Regions from separate parts of the Streptomyces sp. NPDC007945 genome, predicted to be linked through region 1. Evidence: riboswitches for the same ligand, from Rfam matches in the RefSeq annotation. Region 1 holds a riboswitch; the other holds the start of a gene.
What was found. Region 1 has a riboswitch for cobalamin ahead of ACFZCF_RS19210 (ABC transporter substrate-binding protein). Riboswitches for the same ligand answer to the same signal wherever they lie in the genome.
Positions count from the first base shown of each region.

Region 2: another riboswitch for cobalamin. It lies ahead of ACFZCF_RS07500 (ribonucleoside-diphosphate reductase subunit alpha); the one in region 1 lies ahead of ACFZCF_RS19210 (ABC transporter substrate-binding protein).

Region 1 covers NZ_JBIBJV010000005.1:477,173-482,874, forward strand. Annotated here, with positions in the region: gene ACFZCF_RS19190 (ABC transporter permease) at 1-85, shown strand, start outside; gene ACFZCF_RS19195 ((2Fe-2S) ferredoxin domain-containing protein) at 145-558, opposite strand; gene ACFZCF_RS19200 (heavy metal translocating P-type ATPase) at 558-2,549, opposite strand; gene ACFZCF_RS19205 (ArsR/SmtB family transcription factor) at 2,645-3,061, shown strand; cobalamin riboswitch at 3,149-3,273, shown strand; gene ACFZCF_RS19210 (ABC transporter substrate-binding protein) at 3,462-4,472, shown strand; gene ACFZCF_RS19215 (FecCD family ABC transporter permease) at 4,469-5,500, shown strand; gene ACFZCF_RS19220 (ABC transporter ATP-binding protein) at 5,497-5,702, shown strand, end outside.
Region 2 covers NZ_JBIBJV010000002.1:486,464-492,165, forward strand. Annotated here, with positions in the region: gene mctP (monocarboxylate uptake permease MctP) at 1-411, shown strand, start outside; gene ACFZCF_RS07490 (hypothetical protein) at 489-1,094, shown strand; gene ACFZCF_RS07495 (GNAT family N-acetyltransferase) at 1,113-1,616, shown strand; cobalamin riboswitch at 1,651-1,791, shown strand; gene ACFZCF_RS07500 (ribonucleoside-diphosphate reductase subunit alpha) at 1,924-4,299, shown strand; gene ACFZCF_RS07505 (ribonucleotide-diphosphate reductase subunit beta) at 4,299-5,312, shown strand; gene def (peptide deformylase) at 5,382-5,702, opposite strand, start outside.

The DNA.
Region 1 (5,702 bases):
GGCCGCCGCCGAACTCGGCCTCGCCGAGGGGGTTCCGGTGTGGACGAGCGTGAAGGCCACGGAGACGACCGTCGTGCCCCTCTGAGGGGCCGGGGGCCCCGCGGCGTGCCCTCCGGATCGGGCCCGGTCCCCGGAGGGCCCGCCCTACGCGTCGGGGAGTTCGGCGCGGACGCGGCGGGAGGGGCTGAAGGCGTAGAGGTCGAGGACGCCCGGGGGGTCGGCGAGGCCGGGGCCGCCGGCCGCTATCCAGTCGGCGATGTCCTGGGCGGCGTCCGCGTCGTTGACGAGGCCGAGCCAGACCGGGCGGCCGCCCGCCGCCCGGCCGGCGGCGGAGGGCTGGACGACGACGACGTTGGCCTGCTCGCAGGAGTCCAGGCAGCCGGTGACCCGGACCTTGGCGCCGTCCGGCACGGCACTGCGCAGGGCCGCGAGCTGGGCGGCGTGGTCGACACCGGGGATCTTGGGGGTGCCGCAGCAGCAGCCGCGGCACACGGTGACCGTGCAGGTGGCGGACGCGCCCGCGACGGCTGTCCTGCGCTTGTCGGTGCGGCGGCTCATCACGTCTCCTGGTGGGGGGTCGGGCGGGATCGGCGCCAGGCGCCGTCGGCGAGCAGGCGCAGGCCGTTGAGCCCGACGAGGACGGTGGAGCCTTCGTGGCCGGCGACGCCGAGGGGCAGGGGCAGCGTACCGACGAGGTCCCAGACCGCCAGCACGGCGATGAACGTTCCCGCGACGACGAGGTTCTGGATCACGAGCGCGCGGGCCCTGCGGGACAGGTTCACCACGGTGGGGATGGTCGCGAGTTCGTCACGTACGACGACGGCGTCGGCGGTCTCCAGGGCGAGGTCGGAGCCCGCCCGGCCCATGGCGATGCCGATGTGGGCGGCGGCGAGTGCGGGGGCGTCGTTGACGCCGTCCCCGACGACGAGGACCTTGGCACCCGCGTCGCGCAGCTCGTGGACGGCGGCGACCTTGTCCTGGGGCAGCAGCCCCGCCCGTACGTCGGTGATGCCGACCTCGGCGGCGAGGCGGGCGGCGGCGCGCGGGTTGTCGCCGGTGACCAGCACCGGTGCGCGACCGGTCAGTTCGGCGAGGGCGCGGGTGGCGGTGGCGGCCTCGGGGCGGAGCCGGTCGGCGATGCCGAGGACTCCGACCGGGAGCCCGTCGACGGTGACCACGACGGCGGTGTGTCCCTCCGCCTCCAGGCCGTCGGCGAGGACGGCGGCCGGGTGCGCGGGGTCGTCGAGGAGGCGGGCGGGGCTGCCGACGGCGACGACGCGGCCGTCCACGGTGGCGCTGACGCCCGTGCCGGGGGTGGAGGCGAAGCCCTCGGCCGGCGGCGTCTCGAGGCCACGCGCGCGGGCCGCTTCGACGACGGCGCGGGCGAGGGGGTGCTCGCTCGGGTGCTCGGCCGCCGCGGCGGCACCGAGGACGCCGTCGGCGTCGAGGCCGGCGCCCGCCAGGGGGTGGACGCCGGTGACGCGGGGGGTGCCTTCGGTGAGGGTGCCGGTCTTGTCCAGGGCCACCGCGTCGATCTGCCCGAGGCGTTCCATGACCACGGCCGACTTCACCAGGACGCCGTGGCGGCCGGCGTTGGCCATGGCGGAGAGGAGCGGGGGCATGGTGGCGAGGACGACGGCGCACGGTGAGGCGACGATCATGAAGGTCATGGCCCGGAGCAGGGTGGACCGGAGGTCGGAGCCGAGCAGCAGCGGGACCGTGAAGACCAGCAGGGTGACGGCGACCATGGCGAGGCTGTAGCGCTGTTCGACCTTCTCGATGAAGAGTTGGGTCGGCGCCTTGGTCTCGGCGGCCTCCTCGACCATCGCGACGATCCGGGCGATCACCGATTCCGACGGGTCGCGTTCGACCCGCACGCGCAGGGCGCCGGAGCCGTTCAGGGTGCCGGCGAAGACCTCGTCGCCGGGCCGCTTGGCCGCGGGCAGCGGTTCGCCGGTGATGGTGGCCTGGTCGACGTCGCTCGCGCCGTCCAGGACCCGGCCGTCGGCGCCGATCCGCTCGCCGGGCCGGACGAGGACGAGGTCGCCGACGGCGAGGGAGCCGGCCGGGACGACCTCCTCCGTGCCGTCGGCCGCGATCCGCGTCGCCGTCTCCGGTGCCAAGTCGAGCAGACCGCGCACGGAGTCCGCGGTCCGGGCGGTGGCGACGGCCTCCAGCGCGCCGGAGGTGGCGAAGATGACGATGAGCAGCGCGCCGTCGAGGATCTGACCGATGGCGGCGGCGCCGAGCGCGGCCACCACCATCAGGAGGTCCACGTCGAGGGTCCGCTCCCTGAGCGCCTTCAGGCCCTCCCAGCCGGGCTCCCAGCCGCCGGTGGCGTACGTGGCCGCGAACAGCGGGCCCCACAACCAGGCCGGGGCGTCCAGCAGGTACGCCGGGAGCGCGGCGAGGAAGCACAGCAGGGCGGCGAGCGCCCAGCGGACCTCGGGCAGTGCCAGGAGGCGGGTGCGTCGGCGGGGCGGTACGCGGTCCGCGGGCGAGGGGGCGACGGGGGTGGGCGGCCCGGGGCTCTGCAGGACGGAGGACATGGCGAAGCAACCCTTCACGGGGGCCGGCGGGACGACAGGCCCACCATACAGGAACACATGAATAGGTCTTCAGGTGTCGTCCGTATCATGGTCCCATGGGCCACGGACCGATTGCCACCAGCACCACGCGCGAACGCCTCGACGCGGTCGGCGCCACCGACGTCGCCGCGACGCTCCAGGCCCTCGCCACGCCCTCGCGGCTGTACATCCTGGCGCGCCTGCGCGAAGGCCCTTCGTCGGTCGGCGAGTTGGCGACGGCCGTCGGCATGGAGCCCTCCGCCTGCTCCCACCAACTGCGCCTGCTGCGCAACCTCGGCCTGGTGACCGGCGAGCGCCACGGCCGCTCGATCGTCTACGCCCTCTACGACAACCACGTCGCCGAACTCCTCGACCAGGCGCTGCACCACGTCGAGCACCTGCGCCTCGGCGTCCGCGACCTGCCCGCCGAACTCGACGCGTCGGCCGCCGGGACCCCGGCGGGCGCGGACGCGGGCGGCGCCGCGCGCGGGTAGTCCGCCGAGGGGAGCAAGATCGGGCCGTGGTAGTTTGCCGAGGCCAGTCGAACCTCTGCACGTATCCACGCGGTACGCGCACGGGTCAGGGAATCCGGTGGGAATCCGGAACTGACGCGCAGCGGTGAGGGTGACGGGCGGGACATCGGCCACTGGGCCCCGAGGGGGTCTGGGAAGGCGTTCCGTCCGGACGACCCCGAGTCCGAAGACCTGCTGGCGGCCCGGGCGGCGATCGTACGGCGTCCGGGAAGCACCGTACATCAGGCTCCGCGCATGAGCCGTGACGCAGAGGACCCTTCCCGTGCCCTTCGCACCTCCCGCCCGCACACCCCGGCCTTCCCGTTCGCTCCGTTCCCTCCGTCCCTTCCGCTCCCGCCGCGCCCGGGCCGCCGCGCCGCTCCTGGCCGGTGCCGTGCTCCTCGCCGGCTGCGGCGCCGGCGGGACGGCCTCGCCCGGCCCGTCCGGAGCGAAGGGGTCGGACTCCGCCGGGTACCCCGTCCGCCTCGACAACTGCGGACAGCGCGTCGAGGTCGCCGCCCCGCCGCGCCGGGCCGTCGCCCTCGACCAGGGATCGGCCGAGATCCTGCTCTCCCTCGGCCTCGCCGACCGGATGGCGGGCACCGCCACCTGGACGGACCCCGTGCTCAAGGGCCTGGAGAAGGCGAACGCGTCCGTGCCACGGCTCGCCGAGCGCTACCCGTCGTTCGAGAAGGTCCTCGACGCCGAACCCGACTTCGTCAGCGCCTCCTTCCTCTACACCCTGGGCAAGGGCGGTGTGGCGCCCCGCGAGCGGTTCACGAAGCTCGGCGTCCCCACGTACCTCTCCCCTGCCGACTGCGTCGGCAAGGACAACGGCGGGGACGGCGACGGCGTGCGGACCGAGCCCCTCACGATGGACGCCGTGTACGGCGAGGTCCGCGACCTGGCGAGGATCTTCGGCGTTCCGGAGCGCGGCGAGAAGCTCGTCGCGGAGCTCCGCGCCCGGGTGGCGAAGGCCAAGGCCGGCGCCGACTTCGGCGGCGCGTCCGTCCTGTACTGGTTCTCCGACTCGCAGGGGCCCTACATGGCCGGCTGCTGCGGCGCGCCCGGGATCATCAGCGGGACGCTCGGCGTGAAGAACGTCTTCGACGACACCAAGGAGGAGTGGCCCCAGATCAACTGGGAGACGGTCGTGGACCGCGACCCCGACGTGCTGGTCATCGCCGACCTGACCCGCCAGGCGCAGTCGGCCGAGAGCGCCGCCAAGAAGATCGAGTTCCTGGAGTCGCACCCGGTCACCCGGAACATGACCGCGGTCAGGAAGAAGCGGTACGTGATCCTCAGCGGCCAGGCCATGAACCCCACCATCCGCACCGTGGAAGGCATCGAGCAGCTGGCCGCCGCCCTGCGCGCGCACGGGCTCGCCACGTGACCCCGGCACGGTCCTCCCGCGCGCTCACGCCGCTCGCCGGGGCCGCCGGGACCGCCCTCCTCTGCCTCTCGGTCGCGCTCGCCGTCACCCTCGGCCCGGCCGACATCCGAGTCGCCGACGCCTGGTCCGTCGTCGCCGCGCACCTCGGCGGGGAACCGTCCGGCCTGAGCGCGATCCGCGAGGGCATCGTCTGGGAGCTGCGGCTGCCCCGCACCCTCCTCGCGGCCGTGTGCGGGGCCGGACTCGCCGTCTGCGGGGCGGTGATGCAGTCGCTGCTGCGCAATCCGCTCGCCGACCCGTTCGTCCTCGGCGTCTCCTCCGGCGCGTCGACCGGAGCGGTCGCGGTGGTCGTCCTCGGCGCCGGCGGCGGCCTGGTCTCCGTCACCGGCGGCGCCTTCCTGGGCGCGGTCTGCTCCTTCGCCCTGGTCCTGCTGCTGAGCCACACCCTGGGCGGGTCGACGGACCGCGTCGTCCTCGCGGGGGTCGCGGCCATGCAGCTCTTCTCCGCCCTGACCTCCTTCGTCGTGATGACCGCCGCCGACGCCGAGACCACCCGCGGCGTCCTCTTCTGGCTGCTGGGCTCGCTCAGCGGGGCGGACTGGACCGACGTCGCGGCGTGCGCGGCCGTGCTCGCCGGCGCGCTCCTCGTGTGCGGCGGACACGCCCGTACCCTCGACGCCTTCGCGTTCGGCGAGGACGCGGCGGCGACCCTCGGCGTGTCCGTGGCGCGGACCCGTCTCGTCCTCCTCTCCGTGACCGCCCTGCTGACCGCCGTCCTGGTGTCCTCGGCGGGCGCGATCGGCTTCGTCGGCCTGGTCCTGCCGCACGCGGTCCGCGCCCTCACCGGCCCGGGGCACGCCCGGTTGCTGCCGCTGGCCGCGCTCGCCGGTGCCGTGTTCCTCGTCTGGGCCGACACGCTCGCCCGCACGGTCCTCGACCCGCAGGAGGTACCGGTCGGCGTGGTCACCTCGCTGATCGGCGTCCCCGCGTTCGTCCTCGTCCTGTACCGCACCCGGAGCGCCCGATGACCGCCACGCCGTCGGCCCGTACGACTCCCGTCGACACCGGCACCGGGCTCCGCGCCGAGCGGATCTCCCGCACGGCCGGGGGCGCGCTCGTCCTGGACGGCGTGACGCTGGCGCCGCGCCCGGGCACGCTCACCGGGCTGCTCGGTCCGAACGGCTCGGGGAAGTCCACCCTCCTGCGGGTCCTGGCGGGCGTCCTGGCGCC
Region 2 (5,702 bases), on a different contig from region 1:
ACCATGGACAAGACGGTCGCCATCAACTTCCAGCTCCTCGGCGGCATCTGGATCCTCCAGACCTTCCCCGCCCTGGTCGGCGGCCTGTTCACCCGCTGGTTCCACCGCTGGGCGCTGCTCGCCGGCTGGGCCGTCGGCATGGTGTACGGAACGATCGCCGCGTACAACGTGTCGACGCCGAAGCAGAAGCACTTCGGCGGCTCCTCCGCCGAGATCCCCGGCATCGGCGAGATCGGCTACATCGGCCTCACCGCCTTCGTGCTCAACGTCGTGGTCACGGTCGTCCTCACCTTCGTCCTCAAGGCCGTCAAGGCCCCCGAGGGCGTCGACGAGACCTCGCCGTCGGACTACACGGCCGACGCCGGCGACGCCGGCGTCCGTCCCCTCCCGAAGGTCGGCGCCGGCCACTGAGCCGTCCCGCCCCTCCCGCAGGCCGCCCGCCTCCCAGGCCGGGCGGCCTGCCGCGTCCCCACCACCGAAGGGCCCCCATGCGACCGCGGACCACTCCCCCGCAGCTGCTCCTCCTCGCCGTCGGCCTGGCCGCGCTCACCGGCTGCGGCACCGTGACGGCCGCCGACCCGCCCGCCCCCGACCGCGCCGCCCTGGAGGCCCGCGCCCGGTACGCCCAGACCCGCGTCGAGCACGTCTACGTCACCGAGGCCGAGGGCTACGCGCCGGCGCTCCAGTCCGCCGTCGTCGCCGGCGACGACGGCTTCCGGATCGTGTACGTGAACAAGGACGGCGGCAGCGTCACGCTCAGCGCCGAACGGCGGCCCTTCCGCGCCGAGGAGTGCGTGGCCGGCCCCCCGGACGGCGACGGCTGCGAGACCGAGGGCGACGGCTGGTACCGCCGCACCGGCGACCGGCACGCCTACCTGCGCAACGAGAACGGCCTGCGCGTCGAGGTCGCCGCCCCGCTCGCCGTCCCCCGCGACCTGCTGAAGCGGGCCGCCGCGAAGGCCCACCGGGCCGACGACGCCGAACTCGACGCCGTCCTGCCGAAGTCCACCGGGCCGGACGGCCCGGTGGAGCGCGGTGACCTGCCGCCGGTCGGCGACGGGGCGCCCGACAACTCGGTGGGCGTCGGCGGCTGAGCACGGCACACTGCGGGCATGGACTTCACGATCAGGGCCGTACGGCCGGAGGAGTACGAGGAGGTCGGCGAGCTCACCGCCCGCGCCTACCTCGACGACGGGCACCTCACCTTCGGGGAGGACGACGACTACCTCCCGCTGATGCGGGACGTCGCCCGGCGGGCCGCCGAGGCCGAGGTGCTGGTCGCCGCGGACCACGACGGGACGGTACTCGGCGCGGTCACCTTCACGGCTGGCGGCGGGGAGTGGGCGGACATCGCCGGCCCCGGCGAGGCCGAGTTCCGGCTCCTCGCGGTGGCGCGCCCCGCCCGCGGCCGGGGCGTCGGCGAGGCGCTCGTGCGGACCTGCGTCGACCGGGCGCGGTCCCTCGACGGCTGCGTCCGGCTGGTGCTCTCCACCCAGGACCGGATGACGACCGCCCACCGGATCTACCGCCGCCTGGGCTTCGTCCGGGTCCCCGAGCGGGACTGGTCCCCGGTGCCCGGCCTTTCGCCCCTGTGGGCGTTCTCCCTGGACATCTGAACGACGGGACACAACATGTGGGGGGTGCCGAGAGGGGCGCCCCCCACATGTATGCTCGACCTCGCTGTCGCCGCAGGGGAATCCGGTGCGAATCCGGAACTGTCCCGCAACGGTGTACTCCGTGCGCTTTCGTGCGGAGGGAGTCCGATGACCTGCCGACGGTGCGCCCGGTCCGTCCGTTCCGGGTGCCGACGACGTCCGGGCCTCGCGGAATGGGCCGGTGGACGCGGGCGCTTCCGCGCGTGCGGAGGCCTGCCCGCCCGCCTCCCGCCGCCCTGACCCGGGCCGAGCGAGGGAGAGCCCCCACGTGACCATCGCGCCTGCGGGTCCGTCAGCTGCCGAGGCCGCCGCGACCGACGGCCCCGGGACCGTACTGCTGCGGACCCTGACCGACCTCACCGCCGACCTCGCCGACACCGACCCCGGCCGGGTCGCCGCCGCCGCGCTGCGCGGCCGGCACGCCGGCTCGGACGAGGCGGAGCTGCGCGAACTGGCCACCGAGGCGGCGGCCGGACTCATCTCCGAGGACCCCGCCTACTCCCGGCTCGCCGCCCGCCTGCTCACCCGCACCATCGCCGAGGAGGCCGTCTCCCAGGGCGCCGTCTCCTTCTCGGCCTCGGTCGCCACCGGCCACCGCGAGGGCCTGATCGCCGACCGCACCGCCGCCTTCACGGCCCTGCACGCGGACCGCCTGGACGCGCTCGTCGACCCGGCCGCCGACGACCGCTTCGGCTACTTCGGCCTGCGGACCCTGTACTCGCGCTACCTGCTGCGCCACCCGATCACCCGCAAGGTCATCGAGACCCCGCAGCACTTCATGCTCCGGGTCGCCGCGGGCCTCGCCGAGGACGACAGCGTCCGCGCCCTGGACGAGGTGGCGGCGCTGTACGGCCTGATGAGCCGCCTGGACTACCTGCCGTCCTCGCCCACGCTCTTCAACTCCGGCACCCGTCACCCGCAGATGTCCTCCTGCTACCTCCTGGACTCCCCGCAGGACGAGCTGGACTCGATCTACGACCGCTACCACCAGGTCGCCCGCCTGTCGAAGCACGCCGGCGGCATCGGCCTGTCGTACTCCCGGATCCGCTCGCGCGGTTCGCTGATCCGCGGCACCAACGGCCACTCCAACGGCATCGTGCCCTTCCTGAAGACGCTGGACGCCTCGGTCGCCGCCGTGAACCAGGGCGGCCGCCGCAAGGGCGCCGCCGCCGTCTACCTGGAGACCTGGCACGCGGACATCGAGGAGTTCCTGGAGCTCCGCGACAACACCGGCGAGGACGCCCGCCGCACCCACAACCTGAACCTCGCCCACTGGATCCCGGACGAGTTCATGCGCCGGGTGAACGCGGACGCCGAGTGGTCGCTCTTCTCCCCCGCCGACGTCCCCGAGCTGGTCGACCTGTGGGGCGAGGAGTTCGACGCCGCCTACCGCGCCGCCGAGGCGAAGGGCCTGGCCCGCCGCACGATCCCGGCCCGCGACCTGTACGGCCGGATGATGCGGACCCTGGCGCAGACCGGCAACGGCTGGATGACCTTCAAGGACGCCTCGAACAGGACGGCCAACCAGACCGCCGAGCCCGGCGCGGTCGTCCACTCCTCCAACCTCTGCACCGAGATCATCGAGGTGACGAACGACGGCGAGACGGCCGTCTGCAACCTCGGCTCGATCAACCTGGGCGCCTTCGTCCACCCCGAGATCCAGGGCATCGACTGGGCCCGCCTGGACGACACGGTCCGCACCGCCGTCACCTTCCTCGACCGGGTCGTCGACATCAACTTCTACCCGACCGAGCAGGCCGGGAGGTCCAACGCCGAGTGGCGCCCGGTGGGCCTGGGCGCGATGGGCCTCCAGGACGTCTTCTTCAAGCTGCGGCTGCCCTTCGACTCCCCCGAGGCGAAGGCGCTGTCCGCGAAGATCGCCGAGCGGATCATGCTGGCGGCCTACGAGGCCTCCGCGGACCTCGCGGAGCGCAGCGGCCCGCTGCCGGCCTGGGAGCGGACCCGTACCGCCCGGGGCGTGCTGCACCCGGACCACTACGACGTCGAGCTCGCCTGGCCGGAGCGCTGGGCGGCGCTGCGCGAGCGGATCGCCGCGGTCGGCATGCGCAACTCCCTCCTCCTCGCCATCGCCCCGACGGCGACCATCGCCTCGATCGCCGGCGTCTACGAGTGCATCGAGCCGCAGGTCTCCAACCTCTTCAAGCGCGAGACGCTCTCCGGCGAGTTCCTCCAGGTCAACTCGTACCTCGTCCAGGAGCTGAAGCGGCTCGGCGTCTGGGACGCGCAGACCCGCGAGGCGCTGCGCGAGTCCAACGGCTCCGTGCAGGGCTTCTCCTGGGTGCCGGCCGAGGTCCGCGAGCTGTACCGGACGGCGTGGGAGATCCCGCAGCGCGGCCTGATCGACATGGCCGCGGACCGCACGCCCTTCCTCGACCAGTCCCAGTCCCTGAACCTCTTCATGGAGACGCCGACCATCGGCAAGCTGTCGTCGATGTACGCGTACGCCTGGAAGCGCGGCCTGAAGACCACGTACTACCTGCGCTCGCGCCCGGCGACGAGGATCGCCCGCGCCGCCCAGGCGTCCGCGACCACCACCGCCCCCCTCCCCGTCCAGCAGGTCGCCGACCCCGACGCGGTCGCCTGCTCCCTGGAGAACCCCGAGTCCTGCGAGGCCTGCCAGTGATGACCACCCGTACGCACAACCTCCTGGACCCGGGCTTCGAGCTGACGCTCCGCCCGATGCGCTACCCCGACTTCTACGAGCGCTACCGGGACGCCATCAAGAACACCTGGACCGTCGAGGAGGTCGACCTCCACTCGGACGTCGCCGACCTCGCCAAGCTCACCCCGGGCGAGCAGCACATGATCGGCCGCCTCGTCGCGTTCTTCGCGACCGGCGACTCGATCGTGGCGAACAACCTGGTGCTGACGCTCTACAAGCACATCAACTCTCCGGAGGCGCGCCTCTACCTGAGCCGCCAGCTCTTCGAGGAGGCCGTGCACGTCCAGTTCTACCTGACCCTCCTGGACACGTACCTGCCCGATCCGGAGGACCGCGCGGCGGCGTTCGCGGCGGTGGAGAACATCCCGTCCATCCGTGAGAAGGCGCAGTTCTGCTTCCGCTGGATGGACTCGGTGGAGAAGATCGACCGGCTGGAGACGCGGGCGGACCGCCGCCGCTTCCTCCTCAACCTGATCTGCTTCGCCGCCTGCATCGAGGGCCTGTTCTTCTACGGGGCCTTCGCCTACGTGTACTGGTTCCGCTCTCGCGGCCTGCTGCACGGCCTGGCGACCGGCACCAACTGGGTGTTCCGTGACGAGACCATGCACATGAACTTCGCGTTCGAGGTCGTGGACACGGTCCGCGAGGAGGAGCCGGAGCTCTTCGACGACGAGCTGCGGCAGCAGGTCACGGACATGCTGAAGGAGGCCGTCGAGGCGGAGCTCCAGTTCGGCCGCGACCTGTGCGGCGACGGTCTGCCCGGCATGAACACCGAGTCCATGCGCGAGTACCTCCAGTGCGTCGCCGACCAGCGCCTGGTCCGCCTCGGCTTCGCCCCGGTCTACGGCTCCGAGAACCCGTTCTCCTTCATGGAGCTCCAGGGCGTCCAGGAACTCACCAACTTCTTCGAGCGCCGCCCCTCCGCCTACCAGGTGGCGGTCGAGGGCACGGTCGACCTGGACGAGGACTTCTGAGTCGTCGGTCGTACGCCGAAGGGCCCCGCACGCGTGGAGTGCGGGGCCCTTCGGCGTGGCGGCGCAGGGTCAGTCGTTGGCGACGACCGGGTAGCGCGGGGTGCCCTCTTCCATCTGGCGCAGCGCGTCCTTGCGGTCGCGCTTGGAGAGCTTGTCGATGTAGAGGAAGCCGTAGAGGTGGTCCGTCTCGTGCTGGAGGCAGCGGGCGAAGTAGCCGGTGCCCCGGACCTTGATGGGGTTGCCCAGCAGGTCCTGGCCGTGGACCTCGGCGAAGTCCGGGCGGGCCAGCTCCGCGTAGGCGGTGGGGACCGAGAGGCAGCCCTCGTTGGAGTCGTCGAGGTGGCGGCGGTCGGCCGGCAGCTCCTGGAGCACGGGGTTGACCACGTGGCC